2 regions of the Marivirga tractuosa DSM 4126 genome follow, and region 2 is predicted to be linked to the other one. Evidence: riboswitches for the same ligand, from Rfam matches in the RefSeq annotation. Region 2 holds a riboswitch; the other holds the start of a gene.

Region 1 (11,685 bases), 1.1 Mb from region 2:
TGCCGGAATGAGTGGTATGGCTGCGGTAGCTACACCTGCGGTATATTGCCATTCTCCATACAAAATGAAGGGAAATATAAAATGAGTCAGTTCAGCAATCGTCATGGCCACAAAGAAAAAGGCAAGAAAATAATAGCCAATAGCCCATTCCTTTATAATAAATATGGCACCCGATACCCACATGATAGGCGCAAAAAATGCCGCAAAAGTTAACAAACCTTCTTGAGTAACTTCTTGTCCGCTTAGCTGAGAAGCAATTTTCTCAAAACCAAAAATGTATTCTTCATACACATGAATTATAAAAAAAATGATGGTCAGCAAGTAGGCTACAATCACTTTTGAGGTGTCAAAACGGTATTTATATCCGGTTTTCAAGTATAAAAGAAAACCTCCAGCACTTGCACCCCCAATTACTATGGGACCAATTTTTCCTGCAAAAAGATAGGTGATCAGACACAAGAAAATAATAAAGATGCCTGGACCAATTATATCTAGATGTTTCATAACAACTCTAATTTATGTGTCTATTTTAGTATTAACTTTTCAATCTAATGAGCTTCGATTGTTCATGAAATTTAATCCATGAAAACCAATATTCATCTGAAATAGCAATTGGTTCCAAATCTGCTTTCAGCTCTCCAGAAATATATTTTCCTCTGATATTCCACTTTGTATTGCTGTTTGCATCCCTTAATTCGTTACCGTCTAATCTTATTGCTAGCTTTTGAGCTTTCAAAGTATTTTTGTACGCATTTACTGTTTTTCCAGCCCCTATTAGGACAAATCCGTATTCCTTATTCTCCACTACCTTTTCTGATAATACCTCCTTCTTTAAATAAACCAACCGGTCTTTTATCGAGCTATCCGTTATTCCAATTACATGAGTACGTGCAGGGAATGTTTTATCACGGTTTTTTGAGGCCAGCCCTGGAGTAGCTTCAGAAGCCACTAACTTTTTCCAAATACCCGGAATTGGTAATTCAAAATCCTTAAAATCTTTTTCGCTTACTTTAACGACCTGAGGCGATTCAATTGTTTGTTTAACTTCTAGCCACGAAAGAATTTGAAATGGGATCATGGTCAACTCATAAGGATGCAGCTTACCTATTAATGATTGAAAGGTAGATTGCTGGAAGAAAGTATTAGTCCTCACATCTGCCACTATCATATTGGCATTTTTAAATGAGCCTACTTTTAATGGTCCTATTGCCGTAACATCAAAAGGGATGATGCTTCTACACATGGCACAATAGGTTAGTGCTACAATTTTATCTTCAAAATGGTCATTGATGATGTGGTGGTGAATGACATAATCTAAGGGGTAGCACTTCGTAATGCCCTCATATTCAATCACGGCCATTTCCATTTGGTCATCAAGAGGTAGTTGATTAGGATCTTTCGCCATTGCTGGAAAAAACACAGCAGGAAATGCTTTCTCCTGATGCATTTTATAAGTTAAAACCAAGGCAAGTCCTGTGATCAATAAGGGGGCAATGACCCATAATGGCATTTCATTACTTTGGTAAAAAATTACGCCTGTCCATACTAATAGCCCTATAAAAATGAACCAATTGAGGGGCTTTCGTAAAAAATAATGGTAGTACAACCAACTTAAAGGAAAAGCTTCTACTAAAGCCATGTAAATGGCAGCAGTTCCAATTAATAATGATGCAATAGCCAATCCATAAAAAAATACTAATTCCATAAGCTTACTATTTTCGGCTCAAACCCAACTATTGGATTAGCACCGCATCTAAAAGTGGGCGTTTCCTTGAATGAAAATGTCCGATGCTCTACTAAATTTATTAAAAAATAGGGACTTCTGGAAGTGCTATCTGAAATCTATTTTCTTGGGAATGTGGTGTAAGTGATGATCTTTCAGCTAGTTACCTGATCATGAGATGGGAACAGAGCAATTTTTCAAGTATAAACAGTCCAAGCGTACGCTTGAACTAGATGGTTTCACTTTTATACAGCACAGGCGGACGCTTGCGCTAGGGCGGTCCAGCCAAACTACCATCTGGTTCAGGCATCCGCTTGGATCATTACCCTATACCTAAGGGATAAATTTTAAATGCATTGCGTAAGTATCTAATTATCCTTAGCTTCGTCTTATATTTTAAATGGGGTGCCAACTGAAGGGCTGAGATTATACCCAAATAACCTGATCTAGGTAATGCTAGCGTAGGAATTGTGAAAACCAATCGAACTTCATCTTCCCCTGCATCCCTAGATCTTAAATTCTTAGATCGATGACTCAAATTTCAAAAAAGGAAAAATTCGATGTCGCCACCGGTGAATTGCGCAATTGGCAAGGAAGACAGGAGTGGTTTTTTAATAGAGATGATACCGACCACTACGAGGCCTATTACGAAGGACCCTATAAGCGTCAGGAAGTTTGGCAAAAAAAGACGTTGGAAGGACTTATCAAGAAAGACAGCCGAGTTGAAAGCTTATTGGAATATGGCTGTGGTACTACCCGTTTCACCAGATGGTGGCATGAAATAGGAATTCAGGCTACAGGCGGTGATATTTCTCCTTTTATGTTGGCCCAGGGTGTTCATCTGTTCGATGGAGATCTTGTTTTAGCTGATTCCCATCATATGCCATTCAAAAATCATACTTTTGATGCGCTCGCCTTCATCACCACTTTTGAATATTACAAAAGACCTATTGAGGTAATCCGTGAAGCCGCAAGAGTAGGTAAATATGGAATCATTTTCGGAATGATGAACCGCAATACACCCAAATTAGTGCGAAGAAGAGTGCAGCAGTTATTTGGGCAGAACAATTATTACGTAACGGCTAACTTTTATACGCCCGCTTCTTTGAAAGAACTCATTGCTGAGGCGCTCCCTGACCGGGATTATAGCATTCAGTGGAATGCGACTGGCTTACCTAAGTGGTTTCCACGTCAGCAATGGAAATTACCTTATGGCGATTTTTTTGGTTTGTATGTACAATTTAATGATGTGTGATGGCGGCTTTTGATGATCAATATGGAAAAGTAGATGCTCAGGTCTTTAAAGAGGATTTACTGAATAAATGTGGGGCAAAAAGACCGGAAGTGATTTGCGGTCCGAGATTTGGCGTTGATACCGCCATAATTGAGTTGGGCAATGGAAAAGCACTGGCCACTTCCAGCGATCCGCTATCTCTGATTCCTTCTCTGGGCATGGAAATTTCTGCACACTTATCCGTGCACTTATTAGCCAATGATATGTCAACCACTGGCTTTGCACCTCAGTTTGCTCAGTTTGTGCTCAATCTTCCGGTCAGCTTGACGCGAGAAGATTTTAATTTGTATTGGAGTCACATTGATGCACTCTGTAAAAAATTAGGCATTAGTATTACGGGTGGCCATACCGGCCAGATTCCGGGGCAGGAATCTACCATTTCCGGAGGAGGCACTATGTTTTTGCAGGCTCCGAAAGATAAAATATTAAGCAGTAATAATGCAGCCATAGGGGATAGCATTATCATGACCAAACATGCGGCTTTATCATCTTCTTCGCTTTTAGCCAATGCGTTTCCTGAAACGGTCAGTCAAAAGTGCGGTGAAGAAATTCAGAAAATTGCCGCCCACAACTTTTGGGATCTTTCTGTAATGAAGGAAGCCTTAGCCGCCTCCAGCATTTTGGAACCGAACCAAGAATTGCATGCCATGCATGATGTAACGGAAGGCGGGATTTTAGGAGCATTGGATGAAATGGCAGATGCCTCCGGCTGCGGTTTCACAGTGGAATTGGATAAAATTAAGCTCAATGAGGAAGTGAAGCAGATTACAGATCTGTTTGAGATCGATCCCTTTATCTCCATAGGTGCTGGTTCTATGTTGATGGCAGTAAAGCCGGGACATGAAGACCGCTTGATCAAAGGCCTTTCTAAAGAAGGAGTTGAAGCTTGTAAAATTGGCGTTTTCAAGGAAGGTTCTGCAAAGCAAGTAGTGGATGCGAATGGCAAGCAGAGGTCTTTTACTTTTGATGGAGTGGATCCTTATTGGGCCGCATTTTTCAAAGCATTTCAAGCAGGATGGCAATGAAAAAACTAGCAGGACTTTATTTGGTGATTGACCCTAGTCAAGAGCATGATAGCTTGTTGAATAAACTTCATACGGCTTTGAAAGGGGGCATTGACATTGTACAGATTTGGGATCATTGGCCAAAAGCTCAGGACAAGGAAACGCAATTAGAATTTATAAAGCGAGCAAAAAAATTGACAAAGGATTTTCAAGTGCCGCTGCTCATGAATCAAGATTGGGAATTGGCAGTGGAAACAGGATTAGACGGTGTACATTTTGACCGACTACCTGCCGATTTTCCAAGTATTCAGCCCCAGTTGAAAGGCCAGTATATTGGCCTTACGGTCACGAATAATCTGGAAGAAGTGCAAATGGCTGAGCAAAACAGCTTGTCTTATATCAGCTTTTGCTCGGTATTTCCATCTCCTTCGGTTGACAGTTGCGATATTGTGCAGCCCGAAAGCATCAAGAAAGCAAAGGAAATCAGCAATATGCCCATTTTTCTTTCGGGAGGGATCAATCAAGAGAATTTCGAGCAATTGAAGGCCCTACCTTTCAATGGCATTGCGGTTATTTCAGGGATCTTAAATGAAGAGGACCCTGAAGCGGCTGCCAAAAAATATAAAGAAAAATTGCAGGATTAAGAATATAGGAATTGAGATAAAAAAATTATGCAAAGCAGACTATTAGAGAAAATGTGCTGCCCTTTTGATAAGGGTGATTTGAATATCAGTATTTTTAAACAGGAGGAGAACGAAATTATTGAGGGACTTTTGACTTGCTCAGATTGTCAGCGTTATTTCCCTATTATTTACGGTATTCCGATCATGACTCCTGATGAATACAGACAAAAATCATTGGAGGCTCCGGTTATGAAGAAGTGGGGATTGGAATTGCCTGCAGGGTACCAAAGTTTTCGCTTGGATGGGCCTACCACTGCAAGGGCTTTGGAGATGGGTGATAATGGATGAAAAGTGAGTAGGCTAAGTGAGCTGTTGTACTGCGAGATAATGGCAAGGACACACGCGACACGCGTGCATCAACGGGGATAACTTTATTCATTTTCTTGATACTCAAAACACGTTAAACAAGTTTCTTCACAATCATAGTCGTGTATTACGTTCCCTTTGCACTTATCTTCTACACAATCTTTTCTTATAACATTAAATTCAGCATCACAATTAATGCAATGAATGTTAGTAGAGTCAGGCTTGTTAGGTTTTAGGAAGGCCCATTTACTCTCTAAATAGCCATAGTCACCGTCAATCGTTCTTTTGCACTCAGGACAAAAATATGCCCTTCCTAATATGTCAGTACTTAGATATTTATTCAGCTTCTTTTTACCCAAAATGTCCAAGGCAAAATCTAAATGTTTATACGCTACTGCATATTCAATGTCCCAGTCAAAATAACCAAAAAGAGGATTTTCATAATTGAAACTTCTTGTCTCTAAAAACCAAGCGTCTTTACCAAAACAATAAGTATATGCGTTAAAGATATGGTCTAAAAGTTCCTTAGCCTTAATTGAAACGTTGTTAGCACCGTGAATAGCTTCGTTTCGTTTTTGTCTTACCGTTTCAATAAATTCAATAAACTCATTAGAGATTTTCTTTTCAGAAACTGCGCAGAACGTTGTAAGAAGTGCTTCGCCTGAAATTGTGTATAAACTGTCAAATTCTTTGTCTGCTCTTGACGGTAATGTAGGCCAATCCGCCCTTGTTTTTTCGATTAATAAAAGTGGGGTCGTTTTACAAATCGCGGATTTCATATAGGTTTCTATTCCTTGATGTAGAAGAATTAATGAAGTCCTTATAGTACCAGAATTATGTGTCCAAATTTGCTCTAACGAAACTTCAGCTCTTATTACTTCGTCATCATATTCATCGTATTCGTCATAAACTTTGTAGAGCAGGTTAAACGCTTGTGTCAAACATTGTTTTGAAACATCTTCAAAGTCTTTATATGTAGGTAATCTTGTTATCACAGTCGGATTTTATTATATCTGCTAACGTTAAATGTATGAATCGTAGCTTTGGTCTGGGAGTTTGCCTTGTGCGGCTACGATTTCTTACATAATGTTGGCGGCTTTTAATTTAAAGTTTCTTCCAAAATATCAAATACTACTCTAAAGTTTTCAAAGTCCTTTAATTCACCGTTCTCACATATCCAATCACAAAGATTTCCTTTTTCATCTTTGTTAACTGTCCACTCTTCAGGAACAGTAATTTCTTTACCTCTAACGGTTTTTACAAATGTAGGAAAAACGTCAATAAAGGCTTTTTTTGCTAAAGTTGCCTTGGTTAAAGTTTCTTTGGATAATAAGTTTTCAATTCCCTTTTCAACTGGGTTAGATTCTTGACAAGGAATAACTCGTTTAAAAACATTATCTTTTTGAGCACCTTGTTTATTTGTGTCGCAATCATAAAGAAGTAAGATATTCTGGGGAGTAATACTCGAAAGATCGGAATTAAAATGTTTCCATATTTTATCAATGTTTCCGAATCCATTTGAATCTTTCAATTCAACTTCTTCAATCAATTCAGTTTTTTTTAGAAATTCTGCAGCTTTATTTAAATATCTTATATCATAATCTCCTTCAACAAAGACAATTGGTTTCCTCGACTTAATTATGGCATCTCGAATAGATTCTTGATATCTAGTTGACTCTCCATAGGCATTATAGGCGGTATGAAATTCGGAAAAAAGTTCTGCTGATATTCTTTCGCCTTTCGGAAGATTGAGAATGTCAAAACCATCATATCCATAAGTTTTATTCATTCCTAATAAAAAAAGTGGGGAATGTGAAGTAACGATAAATTGTACATTTGGGAAAAATCGTAGAAGTTTGGGAAGAAGTTCAAATTGAAATGATGTGTGAAGGTGTAAATCAATCTCGTCAATCACAACTAGACCTTGTACATCATTAGTGGATGAAATGTTTTGCCCAGTTTTATCAAAGTCTCTTAGGATTGAGCAAAATAGAGAGAAAATTAACGCTTGCCCTGTTGATAATTGCTGAATGTCAGGCACAAAGGCTTTTTCGTTTCTCATTATAGAAATCACGCGATTATTTTTGCCTCCTATACCTATACGATAAGTAGCTGGATCACTAAAGAGGGTTGACAAAAAACTGTTAATCACTGCCAGCAACTGGGAGTTTGGTCCTTCATAACTCCCTCCGCCAACCACCGCTTGCAGTAATCTGATTTGATCAACTTGATTGTTTTGAGGATTTAGTAAATCTTGAATTTGAATATTTTTTCTCTCTAAAACTCTGCTATCAAAAACTACATCTAGTAGCCAATTTTTCGTCTTACTTAAAGTAGTATCACAAATTATCTGTCTATTCGACAAATTCCTTAATTTAGGTTCCTCTGAAAATTCTACTTTTTTTAAGTTATGGTGATTGATCCATGCTGGTTCTTCAAATCGATTTGGAGGAAAATAGAGCAAACTGTTTTTTATATAAATATCCCTGAGCGCTTGAGTGTTAGAATTGAAATTTGAATTGAAAAATGAATACTCTTCGTTCGGAATTGAATTCCAATCTTAATGTAATGGGGTATACTTCAGTTTTTCTTCGAATTCTTTTCTTGTTAAGTTTAATTGAAACTCTGAACAATAAAAACTACCTAAAAGCTCTATTTTACCATGGTAAAAATCTTCACCGTTCCTGATATAATTTGATGATCTAAGTTTATAAACTTTCCCTTTTTCTACCTCAACATCATCAAAAATAACTTGCTTACCTGCAATAATGGAATTAATTATAAATGATATTGCTATGCTTTTTCCAGAGCCATTCCTACCAACTAATACGAGAGGTTTTATAACGTTATCTTTTGCTTCAAATGAATGATTAATATTGTGAATAGGTCCAGTATTCTCTAATATCAGTTTTTTTAAAATCATAAATCTATTGGTTTCAAAGCCTTATTCTAACTAATTTTTTATAACATATTGAATATAAATATTTTATAATTTATTGATTTTCATTAATTCATTCAATTTCTTGCTCTCCCGTAAGCTTGCAAGGTCGATTGTTTAGCTCTTTGTGTTCATGAGTACTAAAATTAATAAAACGATAGCCTCAAGAATAATCTATTTGGAAATACTCGTTTTAAATCCAACTTCCAGAAAGCTTATGAAATTTTTATACTCCCAAGCAGAAGGCCTAAAAGTAGGGTTTCTAAAGGTTTCGGTTGATGTTGATTTGTAAATATAGAAATACCGTTCTAGTTTTCACCATATAAATATCACTATTCATCGAAAAAAAGAGAATTTAGTAATGAATTATGAATGAAGGATTGTGGTAAGGCTAGCGCATAAGCCTATATGTTCTAGCAATACCCAATTAGAGGAGGCTCATGAAACGCCTTAAGAATTACATTACCAGACTTAACAAATACCAGTGTTTACGTCTCTTGATCAGCTTAACCTTATTTAACCTATCGGAATTATATCCAACTGCAATTTCAATTACTGCGGTATCTTGATTAATAATTGGTTCACCCATAATTCGACCTTCAGAAAGTATATTGACAAATTCATTTTGTACTTCTGATGGAAACGCTTCTATAGTGGTTAATTCATAAAGCCCTTCACCTAATTCACCATAAGGATCACCTATATGTCGCAATTTTGAAAAATCATTACTCTTTGCAGCTTCAAACAAATAATTAATGGTTCCTTCTGGAGTGCATTGGAAATCAAACGACTTAAATAAATTTGTCTTGGCTAATTCAGTTTGCAAATTAGCCTTAGTGGTCTTTAGTGTAGAAATAGTTTCTCTTTGTTCTCGCAATTGTCGTTTCTTAGTTGAAAGAGATCTTCCTATTACAAAATCATCTATTTCTTTCAATCTATTATTAGCATGTCTGAGCTCAGTATCTATTTCCTCGATCATATTTTTGATCCAATTTTGTCTCAACTGTTTTCCTACCTCTATTTTCTCATTATGGATTCTTATTTCTTCATTTATCCTCTTTATTGAGTCAGCTACAAAAGCCTCTCGCTCTTTAATTTCTTCCTCTGTTGGACCACATGATACAGCTATCATGGATATAAAGAGTACTAATAGAAATGGATTTATCATTTTTCTGACAGATTAAAAAATTGGAGCTCTAAATTCCTTGGTAATATTCATTCACAGAAGGGGATAAAGGCTCTGGCTTTAAAACATAAATATACGGGATGAGTAAATTAATTCAAAGATATAACTATATGCAACAATAGATTTCGATAAACAATATCAAAGTATAGAACAATAGACTGGTAATAAGGATGAATTCCCCTAGACCTCATTTGCAAAGCGGCTTCTATAAATAATGAGTTTTCAGATCGAGTTGGATTGTTATCTTTTGCTGAATTAGACCCACACAACACGCTTGCGCCAACGGTAGCAAAACTTTTTAAAATTTATACCCCAAAGTAATTCTGGCAACGGCATTTCTTACCGATTCTTCAAGCGGAATGTCTTCATATTTCATTGTCCTGTAAAATCCGTAGTCGTAAGTGGCTTGAATAATGTATGACTTTACCTGCGTACCTAGACCAACTTGAATTCCATAGTCAATTCGGTTACTAAATTTTGCTTCAAATTGATTTTCAAATTCCCTAGCTTCGCCATCTACAAATAATTCCGTAGTGCTATCATCAAATAGTAATAAATTAACATAAGGTCCTGCTAAAGCATATAATTGTTGCTCTCCAAGCTTAAAATTGAATTTTAGGGTTATTGGTAAATCAAGATAATACTCATTAATAGAAGATTTAAAATCATATCTGTAAGATGCATTGGTGTTATCAAATCTGGGAATGTATATCGTTGATTCGCTGTATTCTCTTTTTAAAGAAAACAGTAATGCCGGGATAAGATCAAAATGATCGTTCAGTTTCATAGCAACGGCTGGGCCAATATGAAAACCGGGTCTGTACTCTATATTGATTGAGGATGTATTATCTTTTTGATGTCCCAAATTAGAAAAATTGATCCCACCCATAAGAAAAGCATCTTGGCCGTGGGCTACATTACTAAATAGCACAAATGATAAAATATAGATTAAAAGGGCTTTGCTTATTTTGCTCATACTAGAGTTTCATTTTTCTTTCTCGTCATCTTTTTTCTAAAAGGAAGGCTGAAATTACGCATTTGTAATGCAGATGCAATGATAGAGGTTAAGCAAAACAAATCCAATTTGAGTTGAAAATGATAACTATCTAGTTTTTAGGCAAAAAGCACAAGCGGACACTTGCGCTATTGGGTGGATAGGCAAATGTCACTATTGATCCTTCGCTTCTTCTTTTCTAATCACATTCTTGTTTCTTGATCTAAGTCCAAGCGGACGCTTGAACTAGTGGTGAGCTATCATTGGAGGAAAAATAAAAAAGCAAGAGCGGTTTAAAGTGATTTGTGCACTCCACCTAAGAAGTGATGGATCACCTTAACCGCTAGTGCTTTTATTCAATCTGTAGTGATTTCTTATTTACTTTCTTTCATAGGACAGCTGGAAATCCCGAAAGGTGCGTAAAGAGGGCAAAAGCTTATCAAGCTGGTTAGTACAAAAACTCCTGCTAGTACTAGAAGCACTATACCTACTGTTCCTGAAATGATACCTGTGAAATAAAGAACTCCTACAATTGCAGCGATTATTACTCTAATAATTCTGTCTGCTGATCCCATATTTTTTTTCATCTTCTTAAAATTTAAATTGTTTTGCTTTATGATAGTATAAAGATAAGCGGTGCTCAATTCCTAGTCAGTGACTGCGGTCACCACTCGCCAACAATTTTTATTTCCCCAGCCTTTTGTACCACTTTCTCTTCATTTTCCAGCTTTTTCAGCACTCGGGTGATCACTTCACGAGCTGTTCCTAATTCGTTCGCAATCTGGCTATGGCTCATTTTGATGGAATTAGTACTGGTCAGGGCGGATTTCTTTTTCAGATAATCATACAGGCGCTTATCCATTTTGTCCAGAAGCAAATGGCTTATAGTTTCCAGTAATTCTGAATACCTCAGGTTGTATTGAGTATAAAAGAGTTCATTAAAATCCGGGTATTTTTGCAGCCATTCAGGTAATAGCTGTACGGGAATTAAGATGATTTTGGAATCGGTTTCCGTAGTGGCAAAGACTTTACTTGGGCTGTTTTTTAGTGCCGCATTGAAGGTCATCACACAACTTTGAGCTGGTTCTATATAGTACAGCAGTAACTCCTTCTCTTCAAATTTTGAATATACTTTCACTAAACCATCGAGGACAATGGGTAAGACCTTTACATATTGCTGCGCTCTTAAAATTTCAGTTCCTTTGGGAAATTCTTGTACAGTTGATTCTTGCAGTATTTTTTCCACCAAATCAGGTTTTAAAAAAGACAATATCTTCTTTTCAGATTCCATTAGTTGTGGTTTTAAAGAGTTTATGTACGCTGCTGTAAAGATATAGCTTTTCTGAATAAAGACTATTTATGAGAGATCCTCCGCTCGAGCTCGATACAAACCAATTTACAGCCTATCCTCACATAAGCCCACCAAACTGAATCCCCGTCAATTCTGCCATGTCTTTCTTCCAGGTAGTGATGTCCTTAGGATTGAATTTATTCAAATGATCATGCCCACAAGCCCTGGCCATTACTTGCATAAGCTCGGTGGAGGCGCTAAAGAAA
Region 2 (11,685 bases):
TGACCTAGAAGTGGTAGAAAGCGAATACAAAACACAAACCTCTACTGTGCTGATGATTGATATCTCCCATTCTATGATATTGTATGGAGAAGACCGCATTACACCAGCCAAAAAAGTAGCTATGGCTTTAGCCGAACTCATTACCAAAAAATATAAAAAGGACACACTTGATATTATAGTATTCGGAAATGATGCCTGGCAGATTCAGATAAAAGACTTACCCTATCTGCAAGTGGGGCCTTATCACACCAATACCATAGCCGGATTAGAATTAGCTATGGATTTATTGCGAAGAAGAAAAAATAAGAACAAGCAGATTTTCATGATAACAGACGGGAAACCAACCTGCATGAAACAAGGCATCAAATATTATAAGAACAGCTTTGGTCTTGACCCGAAAATTTTAAACAAAACACTCAATTTAGGCGCTCAGTGCCGAAGATTGAATATACCTATAACCACTTTTATGATTGCCTCCGACCCTTATTTACAGGAGTTTGTAAAAGAATTCACAACCGTAAATAACGGAAATGCATATTACAGCAGTCTGCAAGGATTAGGCAACTTAGTGTTTGAAGATTACAAGAGAAACAGAAAAAAAAGATATTGAAAATAACTTTATGAGCTACGAGAAACTCACTACGCAAGATAAATTAAAAATTACCACCCTTAAAGATTTAATGAAAAGCGGTTATCAGCCCAAACCCGTCAAGGAAGAACTCCGACAGAACCTCATCAAAAAAATGAAGGCTGGAGAAAATGTTTTTGAAGGCATTTGGGGTTATGAAGATACGGTTATTCCTGATATACAAAGAGCAATTCTGTCGCGTCATAATATTAATTTATTAGGCTTAAGAGGTCAGGCAAAAACCAGAATTGCTCGGATGATGACTTTATTGCTGGATGAATATGTTCCAGTTTTAAAGGGTACAGAACTCAATGATGACCCTATGCAACCACTGTCGCGACAAGCACAGGATATCTTGGAAGAACAAGGGAATGATGCCCCAGTGGCATGGATGCATAGAGATGAGCGCTATACTGAAAAATTAGCTACTCCCGATGTTTCAGTTGCTGACCTGATTGGAGATGTTGACCCAATCAAAGCAGCTACATTAAAACTTCCTTATTCTGATGAGCGCGTGATACACTACGGGTTAATTCCTCGTTCACACAGAGGGATATTTGTGATCAATGAATTACCTGATTTACAAGCTAGAATACAGGTAGCCTTATTTAATATTTTACAAGAAGGAGATATTCAAATCAGAGGTTTTAAATTAAGGCTTCCTTTAGATTTACAGTTTGTCTTTACTGCCAATCCTGAAGATTACACAAACAGGGGCAGTATCATCACACCATTGAAAGATAGAATAGATGCGCAAATTATCACTCATTACCCTGAAAGCATTGAAATAGGACGAAAAATCACAAAACAAGAAGCTGCTATAAAAGATGAGCAAAATGAGGTGGTGGAATTAAATGAGCTATCCAAAGACTTAATTGAACAAATTGCTATAGAAGCACGAAATAGTGAGTATATAGATGAAAAAAGTGGAGTTTCTGCCAGGCTGACCATTTCAGCTTACGAAAGTTTGGTCAGCGCAGCAGAACGAAGATGTTTAATCAACAAAGAGCAAAAGGTCTATGTAAGAATGTCTGATTTTTCAGGTGTTGTGCCCGCTATCACAGGAAAGGTAGAATTAGTTTATGAGGGAGAGCAAGAAGGACCAGGCATTGTTGCTCAAACTTTAGTTGGCAAAGCCATCCGATCGCAATTTGATCACTATTTCCCAAATCCGGAGCAATTAAGAAAAGATAGGGAAAAGAAAAATCCTTACCGACCAATCAGCAAATGGTTTAATGATGGTAAAAAAATTGACCTCTTCCACGATGACAATGAAAGCGATTACAAGAAAAAATTAGATAGTATTCCAGGTTTAAGGGATTTGGTCAAAACACAGCATAAAAAGCTAAGCGAAAAGGAGACCTACTTCATGATGGAATTTGCACTTCATGGCATGGCTGAATATAGCTTATTGAGTAAACATGCATTAGCGAAGGGACATAGCTTTAAAGACCTATTAAGCAGTATGTTAAATTTTGAAGATTCGTCCGATCAGGATGATGATTTTAATATTTAATTGTATATTTGGAATAGAACCATTGAATTTAATATTAATTTGAAGATAGCTGACAACCTTATTGGGGAGATACAGGATTTGCTTGCTGAGGCTTATAAGATTTCTAAAGAAAGTATTCCAAGTGCTATAAGCTTAACTGAAAAAGCACTCTTTAAATCCCAAAAAATAAAAAGAAAAAACGCTATTCATGCAGATGCATTAAATCAGCTATCTTTATTACAACGCAAAAATAAGGAATATGCTACCGCTAAATCGCTTGCTGAAAGAGCACAACTAATCTCTAAAAAAATCAACTATGAACGAGGAAAAGGTGATGCCAGTTATAATACTGCTGTAATACTGACAGAGCTAGAAAAATACAGTGAAGCATTACCTTTTGCGACCGATGCTGTACACTATTATGAAAAAATAGAAGACTATAAATTTCACACCAAATCATTATGCCTTTTAGGTAATCTGTATGAAGGTTTTCACGATTTCAAAAATGCCTTTTTAGCATACAATGAAGGGCTTAAAGAAGCTGAAACGCATCAAAACAAAAACTTAATTAGCGATATATATTTAAGCCTTGCGGGTATCAATTTAAAAACTAACAAGGTATCTAAAGCTTCTCAGTTAATAGACAAATGCATTAAACTAAAAGAGGAACTCAAGCAGCAAGAGAAACTTGCCAGCGCATACTATTTAGCAGGGAAAATAAAATCAAAAGCAGGAAAGCTGGAAAAAGCTGGAAACAGTTTTACGATTGCTTTATCACAGTTTAAAGAGTATAACATGCAGTCTGGGATGGTGGACAGCATGGAAAAGCTAGGAGGTATTTACTTCAAGGAAGGAAAAATTAAAGAGGCAATAGACTTGTTGGAAGAGGCAGTACAAATTGCTGAGAAAAGAAGCTTGAGAAATAGTTTATTTAAGTGTCATCACCTTCTCTTTCAATGCTTTAAACCTGTAAACACTTCAAAAGCACTTTTTCATCTGGAGGAATACGTAAAACTGAGAGAAGAAGAAAATCACAAGTACATTAAAAATATAGTGGATGGCTATGAAGTGATATCCCAGATGGAAGATTTGGAGAAAGATGCTGAAATAGAACAAGAAAAAGCCTCCATAATCGAAAAGAAAAACACAGAATTAGATTCATTTTTTTATAGAGTTTCTCATGATTTAAAAGGTCCTATTGCATCTCTGCTAGGATTAAGTGATTTAGTGGACAAGGATATCAAAGACCCCGATGCCAGGCATTTCTTCAAAATGTATGACCATCAAATCAGGCGTTTAAACATGATCGTGATGGAGCTAATCAACATCACTGAATTAAATTATCGGGATATTAAGCTTACGCCAATCAATTTTTATGAAATAGTTGATAATTGCATCTCTGCATATGCTTATTTGCCTAATTACTCAAAAATAAGTTTTACTATAGATATAGAAAGTAATCTATATTTCAGATCGGAGTGGTATATTATTAATACCATCTTGCAAAACCTGATAGAAAACAGTGTTAAGTATATTGACATAAATAAAAACCAACCTAAAGTAGATGTGGTAATCTATAAACGAAAAGATCATATTTTCCTTAAAGTAATAGATAATGGTAAGGGTATTGAACCCGAACACCACAATAAAATATTTGGCATGTTCTACAGAGCAAGCGAAGAGGGGACTGGAACTGGCTTAGGATTGTTTATACTCAAAAGAGCTATTGAACGTTTGAAAGGCGATGTGACATTTGAGAGTCAACCTAATGTAGGCAGTACATTCATTGTAAAAATCCCTATAACCAAAGAAGAATCCAGTTAGATTTTTTACTTGATTTTAAGTTTTGATCATACCATAAAGATTTAGAAAAATGGAGGCACTTTTAACAGCCGATGGACTAATCAGTTTATTATCTTTGACCTTAATGGAAGTAGTTTTAGGGATAGATAACATTATATTCATATCAATCCTATGTAATCGATTACCTGAAGATCAGCAGAAAAATGCTCGTAATTTAGGCTTGGTTTTGGCTTTATTGATGAGAATTGCCCTCTTGTTTGGTATCACTTGGCTGGTAGGTTTGACAAAACCGCTTTTGACCTTATTTGAATTTGACTTTACCTACAGAGATATAATTCTGATGGCAGGTGGATTATTTTTGATTTATAAAAGTACCACAGAAATCCATCATAAACTGGAAGGAGAAGAAACAGATGTAAGTGAATCTCCAAAAATAAGTGGATTTACATCCGTAATTTTCCAAATTATCTTACTGGATATAGTCTTTTCTTTTGATTCCATCTTAACTGCAGTTGGATTGGTAGATAGTGTAATGATAATGATTGTCGCTGTCATCATTAGTATAGGCATAATGATCTTAGCAGCAGGTAAAATAAGCAGTTTCGTGAATGCGCATCCAACAGTCAAAATGTTGGCTCTCTCATTTTTATTATTGATTGGCGTGTTGTTACTAGTGGAAGGATTCCATGTGCATGTGCCAAAAGGCTATATATATTTTGCCATTTTCTTCTCATTATTGGTTGAGCTCTTAAATATGAGAATGCGAAAGAAAAGTAAAAAGGAGAGTCAGGCAGTACAGCTCAAAGAACGATTCAAGGAATAAGCTCATATTTTGCATATTGAAATTCAACTATTACCTTAGCGCCATCAATTAAGGGGTGCCTCAAAATAACGGGCTGAGAACATACCCTGGACCTGATCCTGATAATGCAGGCGTAGGAATCAATGATTTAACAGATGGAAATTTTAAAAGAATTATATTTTGGCCTTCTGAATATGGGATGGCTGGAAGGACTCGGTGTATCCTTCGGTATTTTATATATCTATTTTGCTGCCAAAGAAATGATCTGGTGTTGGTATGCCAGCTTAGTAAGCGTTAGTATCTATCTGGTAATCTGCTACCAAGTTCAGCTATATGCCGAAATGGGCTTGAATTTCTACTATTTAGGCACCACTATTTATGGTTGGTGGCATTGGAGAAACCCCAACAGGAAAGAAAAGGAATTACCGATCTCCAAAATGAAGTTGAAGGAACATGGCATATTCATAATTGCTGGCATTCTTTTCACTTTTGGACTTGGTTACTTTTTGATAGAAAAGACAGATGCACAACTTCCCTACTTAGATTCTTTCACCACTGTTTTTAGCGTATTGACTACCTTATTAGTAACTAGGAAAGTATTAGAAAACTGGCTCTACTGGATCGTTATTGATACAGTAGCGGTTTACATTTATTTCCAAAGAGAATTATTCCTAACTTCCCTCCTAATGGCAGCTTATGTAATTATAGCAGCTGTTGGATATTTCAACTGGCGTAGGCTTTACCAGACCAAATACGCATGAAAAAAATTGCCATCATAGGACCAGAAAGCACTGGAAAAAGTACTTTAACAAAAGGCTTAGCAGATCACTTTCATGAACCTTTTGTTCCTGAATTTGGAAGAAAATATTTGGAGGAAAATGGCAGTCAATATGAGAAATCTGATCTACTGAAAATCAGTAAAGGCATACTTGAAGCAGAGCAAGAGCAAGCCAAAAATGCCAAGCATTTCTTATTTTGCGATACCGATTTGATTATGATGAAAGTTTGGTATGAAGTGAAATATGGAGAATGTCATCCTTATGTCTTAGATAAACTATCTCAAAAGCCTTATGACTTTTATTTGCTATGTGCCCCTGATCTCCCTTGGGAAGCTGACCCATTAAGAGAAAATCCTAATATGCGAGAAGAGCTTTATGATCGCTATCAACAGGAGTTGGTGAATTATAGATTTGAATATGGCTTGATTTCAGGAACCAAGGATCGAATAGAAAAGGGAATTGAAGTGATTGAGAAAATTAAATAAGGAGAGTAACTTTTAAATACTCTCCTTATCTCTTAAATCTATCTTTTAATCAGCTTTTGCTGAGCTCTGTAGCTTTCAGTTTCCACCGTAATAAAGTAAACCCCATCGTTTATTTCATCTAATGGAATTTCTAACTTTTTCTCCTTTTGGAAGTCATGTAATCCATTGTAAATGGCTTTTCCCGTCAAATCAGTAATTACTACACTACTAAGTCCCAGGTATTCATCCCCAGTGTATTTAAGGTTAAAATCATTACGCACTGGATTAGGATAAGCTTTAAAACCGACAGCTGACAATCCCCTGCGGTTTGAAGTAAGTGCTATACCTTCCGAAGCCACACTACAGAATTCCGTAGCTACTTCAACTGAGTAGACCCCAGACCTATCTATCGAAATGGATTGGGAAGTAGCACCATTAATAGGTTCACCATTAAAGAACCATTGGTTTCCTTCTTCATAATTAGAGCTCAAGCCACTTTCAGTTAAGGTAATGATTGCTGGCTCCATATTTTCAATATAAAGCGTTGCAGTATCTGATTCTATACTATCACCTTCCGCTTTGAGTATGATTGAATAGTAATCAGTTGGTAAATTCTCAGGCAATGAGAAACTGAAGAAATTATCGTTTAAATCTATCGCCTCCACTTCTAACCTTTGTTCATTTCCTGAATTATCTAAAAGCAAAGCATTATAGTTAAACGATTCATTAAGGTTTCCTAAGGCATTTTCAAAACTGAATTCTACTGATTCGTCTACACAGCTCTTAATTGTATCTTGGTTTAAAGCTACTCTTGCCTTCACGTATATTTCATTCGAGAAATATTCGCAGTTGGCAGCTCTTTTTGAAGCGTAGTACACTCCTTCTCTACTGAGTTCTAAGATGGAATCATTCGCTTGTGAGATCAACCCATCATTTCTGAACCACTTTAAATTTCCAGAGTCATTGATAACCAATTTATCATTATTCCTAGCAATTTCAATTTCTTGAATTGGCTGAATATTTAGTGAGTCTTTATAGATTCTGTAATCAGAGCCAAGTTCAGGTACCATTGAAAAATAATGCATTCCTGAATCCAACTCTTCGGGTAACCTCACTATAATAAAACCATTCTCCTTACTTAGTACATCCAAAAGTGTACTATCACTCATGTCAAAAGAATTTGAAATAAACGGAAGAGCTGAATTATCACCTTCATTGATTCCAGTGTAATTGTAGTGGATCTTTATATCTGCTCCCATACAAATCTCATCTCCCTCCATATAATAATTACTTGCTAATGAGAAATCATCTATTCTATAGCTCCCATCTTGTGTTCGGAAACTACCTGTTAAGGCATTTTCATTTACAGCTCTACCGCCAGAATTCTCTTGGTAATTATAAATAGCAAAGTGATATTCAGTTGACTCCTTCAATCCTTCTAAATAATAGTTCATGTTAGAATAATTATTTATTTGGTAAATTTTACTTCCATCTTCAAGACTATCTAATTGAGAAAAGTCTACATTATAGCCCGAAGTAGTAGAAAACTTAATGCTATCTGTAACCGAGTTTAAATCAACTGCTCCATTTTCTTTGATCAAGATCAAGGCTCCTTTGCCTTCAGAATCTTGAAACGTGAAGTTCGTTTGTGTAGCTTCCCGGTCAAAAGTTGAAAAGTTTTGTGGCAATTGGTTAGGAGGATTTGGCATCGTATAGAATGAAGTCGAAACTACATCAGAACTCATATAATTAGGGTCTTCTCCTTCTCCTTGATTAAAACCAATGGCCAAAACAGCATATCGGGTATTCGGTTCCAGATTGCTTAGGATTACATTATCATCCTCTCCGTTATAAATGAAGTAGCCCTCCGTATTTGGACGAAAAACATCACCAAAACCGAAATCCGAATTAGCTTTAAATGTAAATCCATCTTTAAACAAGCTACTTGGAGTAGAATATCCGCCTTTTATGGCAGCTAGTAATGTTTTATTGCCATCTCCTTTAGTCCATGAAATTTTTGCACTGTTAGTTTTTATTGAATCAATAGTTAAATTAGAAGGTTCTACTAAAGGCTCTTCAGCAAGAGCACCCGCAGAAACAGAGGTTAAAAAATGCGTTGAATAATCATAAATATATCCTCCTCCAGAACTATTATAAGTTTTTAAAGTAAGTGCACCACTCGCACTTTCTGATTGTATATACCCTTGAACAAGCTTCTCAAAAACTGAATCACCTCTTCTTAAATTTTCTGAAAATACTATAGGTGCAGATGTATCAGTACCATCATAAACTACTAAATCCACATAAGATGACTGTGGTGTACCATGCTTAAGCGTCAGCATCACTTTATCGCCAGGATTTTGAGGCTTTAATGTCACGTAATTAGGCACCCATGGATGGGAAGACCCTCCCCCATTTTCACCATATACATTTCGATTCCCTGAAACTAGGTATTCTTTACTATCACGAGCCATAATAATATCATCAGTCATTAGCGTTTTGATACTAAATTCTGAAGGAACAGAGTACACTATAGAATCCCCTTTTTCAATGTAATCAAAGACTCTAAAAACATATTCCGTATCTGGTTCTAAATCAGTTATGTAAAATTCCTTTTCTTTCCCATTCAAAACACTTTGCTCCACATCCAAATTATAGTCAAAAGTATTACTGACCGTTGGTCTTAAGTTTTTGTTAAGATTTAATAAACTGTCTCCAACTTTCCTCATGGTCATATAATGGTAGTCGAACTGTGTTTGTCCATCTAGCGTAAACTCTAAAGTCTCTTTAAGCACCTTCTTTCTTAGATGCGTAAAATTTGATTCTGGTACAGAAAATGCGTCTGATTCAAAAGCCCATCCTTGTGTCTGTTTCAAACCCACAGAATTTGTTGCTAAATAATAACTCTTACCTACAGCATGATTATTGGAAATGATCGCATTATTAATTTTCAACGTATCAGCTAAACTTTTAATATAGCTTACTCCATTTGCCCCTTGTAGTTTTATTGGCAAACTATCATTCCTTTGAATAAAAGATGTAGACAGCGTATCACCTTCAGAGATGGTCAACAAATCATTTGTAAGATAAATTGAGTCTACTTGTACTTGGCCAGAAATATTTAGACCTCCACTATTACCATACACTTTTTTTAAGGAAAGCTCTCCTCTAAGAGCATCAACATCCTCAAAAAATGGTGGGTTTACTAATTCTGATTGATACATGGCAACTAGATTAACTGACTCTTTGCCTTCTGTTGTAAAAATTATTTTTGAATCCCAGGCTTCTATTCGAGATAAACCAGGTATATCTTCTATAACAGTTACTCCACTACTAGGAGGAGTTCTAAATTGCAGGTACGGGTTTTGTAAATAGGGCTTAATATTAACTCTATTTGTATCTGCTATTTGTAGAAAATAAAAATAAGATGGTTGAAGTCTACAGTTTTCACCTAGTTCAACATCAGTAGCTACTTTAAAAGAATAGGAGTAATAGTCTACATTAGAAAACAAGACTCTTCTCTTTAAGGGTTTAGAAGTAATACTATTTACGGAATAATCCCTATCTCTTAAGGAAACATAGACATATTCCTCTTCGTCATATCTTGTAAATGAATTCGTATCAATAATGACACTTGAATTAATGTCAGGTAGTTTTCCATGTTGAATTTCACCTCCTGATGTTGTTCGCCAATTCTCAACGTCATCCCAATATCCGGTTTCATCCACAAAATAATAATCCACAGTTGAACTGGTCGTAAATGATTTAACCACTCTATTTTCCGAATCATAATTAACAATATTCCTTAAATCTCCTAAACTAGCAGGATAAATAGCAAGCTGATAATCAGTTTGAGTATTAAGTCCTTCTAATCTTAAAGTGTCAGAAGCAAACCAAAAAACTCTTTTATTATCAAAATATTGATCACCTCTATAGTTTTCAAGACGAGACATCATTCCTGGCTCAAAAGGAACATCCACATCAGCCGTATTAGAAAGAACCCCAAGAAAAACCTTACTTTGTGCATCTAATTTAAATTCAACTGTCCTTGCTTTAACATCTAATATCTCAAACCCATTTACGCTATGCGCTGGTTTAGGTGGAAGTACACTAAAGTGCGAATCACTATTTGGCACCTTATAACTAGTAATATCATTTACTTCATTATATTCTATAACTCTGAAATTATAAGTTCTTCTCAAATCAGATAAACCAGTAATAGTTACAGAATTGCCTGTCCCATTATATGCTACCCTAAACCCTCTGTTATAAATATCTTCATCGGAAGGTAAATTACTGTATTCACCCCCATCTACCACTTCATACTTTTTGTTGTAAAAAAAATCTTCATCAAGCGAAAGGTAATTTGAGCTATTCACCACAACTAGTCTTCTTTGTCCATCACCTTTTTTCCACGTAATTGTTACCCTATCACTGCCTACACTTTCAATATTGATATTGCTCGCATGACTCGTAGGTTTTAGTGTTTTTGTATTAAATAAATTTCGTGATTCATCACCGTATATTATTGTACTACCTGTTCCATAATATTGATAAACCTTAACGTCATACTTAGTGTCAGCTTTTAAGTTTTTTACCTCAATTTGTTGCTCTGAACCATTATAAACAACATAATTACCATCTTTTATGGTTTCTTCCATAGACGAACTAGCCTGATAAGTTAATCCATCAATTGGGCTAAAAGAATCTGCATCTGTTTCTGATAATACAACCAAGACATTTGATACATCAGTGCTCACCCACTCTATGGTGGCAGAAGTATAGTCGATATTAGAGACTTTGATGTCACTAACCCTTCCTTTCACCTGTCCTGTCTTTGTAGGAATTAACATTCCTTTAAAACCAAGACTTTCTACATCAGAATCCTGTCCAGAAAATGTCTTTATGTATTTAATAGTAATAGCTCCAGCTGCATTAGTGGCCTCTAAGGCTTTATGTGGTAAATTTTCGGGGTAGCCTCTATACGGATACTTTTCCAAAATAGGAGCTGAGGTATTTTCACCATCATACACTACTAGTTCAGTTTCATTTAATTTAAAAACATGCTCCATCAAAAGACTTAACTTATCATTATCACCTGAAGGATAGTAGGTTACCTCATAATTATAAGGATCTTCTTGATAACCACTTAATCCGTTATGATCATAAAGTGGCGTTTTATTTGCAATTTGAGAGGTTCCATCACCAATTCGAACCGAGCCTGTGGGTAAAGTACTTGCTTTTGTGATATATGTGAGCTTATCATCATATCTAACGCCATATTCGTTTTCCCTATAGTAAACTGTATAAAAATAAAATTCTGTTTCCGCAGCTAATCCATTAACTGCTAAATTGGTATCAAATTTATCCTTTGATACAGCATATACATTGGGTAACAATTCATCTCCCTTGCCAAATTCAGAATTAGCTTCAACTCTTTTATCGTCAGTTAATACACCACTTAAATCTTCATAAGACAACTCTCGTGCACTGACCAAAAGGAGTAAGCCCAATTCAGTTTCAGAATAATAATCAGGAGAGGACATGTTCACTCTATTTAGCTCTAAGGCTGAGTTATCTCTTTGAACAACAGGAAAAGCAGTTTTATAAACTCTGTAACCATAAAAATCAGAAGAAGGGGCTTGATTCTTATTACTAAGCGTGCTTATATAATTGGCCTGTCCGTAAACAATCTCTGAACCATAAGCTTTATA

What was found. Region 2 has a riboswitch for thiamine pyrophosphate ahead of pnuC (nicotinamide riboside transporter PnuC). Riboswitches for the same ligand answer to the same signal wherever they lie in the genome.
Region 1: it holds a riboswitch for thiamine pyrophosphate, as region 2 does, so the genes downstream of both, FTRAC_RS11635 (class I SAM-dependent methyltransferase) here and pnuC (nicotinamide riboside transporter PnuC) in region 2, are expected to answer to the same signal.

The regions. Positions count from the first base shown of each region.
Region 1 covers NC_014759.1:2,758,106-2,769,790, forward strand. Annotated here, with positions in the region: gene FTRAC_RS11625 (HXXEE domain-containing protein) at 1-504, opposite strand, end outside; gene FTRAC_RS11630 (DUF3179 domain-containing protein) at 536-1,705, opposite strand; TPP riboswitch at 2,115-2,208, shown strand; gene FTRAC_RS11635 (class I SAM-dependent methyltransferase) at 2,253-2,978, shown strand; gene FTRAC_RS11640 (AIR synthase-related protein) at 2,978-4,042, shown strand; gene FTRAC_RS11645 (thiamine phosphate synthase) at 4,039-4,665, shown strand; gene FTRAC_RS11650 (Trm112 family protein) at 4,693-4,992, shown strand; gene FTRAC_RS11655 (hypothetical protein) at 5,076-6,005, opposite strand; gene FTRAC_RS11660 (AAA family ATPase) at 6,110-7,375, opposite strand; gene FTRAC_RS11665 (hypothetical protein) at 7,571-7,933, opposite strand; gene FTRAC_RS11670 (ATP-binding protein) at 8,406-9,116, opposite strand; gene FTRAC_RS11675 (porin family protein) at 9,433-10,110, opposite strand; gene FTRAC_RS11680 (YgaP family membrane protein) at 10,503-10,715, opposite strand; gene FTRAC_RS11685 (Crp/Fnr family transcriptional regulator) at 10,793-11,419, opposite strand; gene FTRAC_RS11690 (glutamate synthase-related protein) at 11,538-11,685, opposite strand, start outside.
Region 2 covers NC_014759.1:3,885,650-3,897,334, reverse strand. Annotated here, with positions in the region: gene FTRAC_RS16530 (vWA domain-containing protein) at 1-610, shown strand, start outside; gene FTRAC_RS16525 (P-loop NTPase family protein) at 621-2,144, shown strand; gene FTRAC_RS16520 (tetratricopeptide repeat-containing sensor histidine kinase) at 2,184-3,947, shown strand; gene FTRAC_RS16515 (TerC family protein) at 3,997-4,749, shown strand; TPP riboswitch at 4,791-4,885, shown strand; gene pnuC (nicotinamide riboside transporter PnuC) at 4,884-5,489, shown strand; gene FTRAC_RS16505 (AAA family ATPase) at 5,486-5,992, shown strand; gene FTRAC_RS16500 (T9SS type A sorting domain-containing protein) at 6,031-11,685, opposite strand, start outside.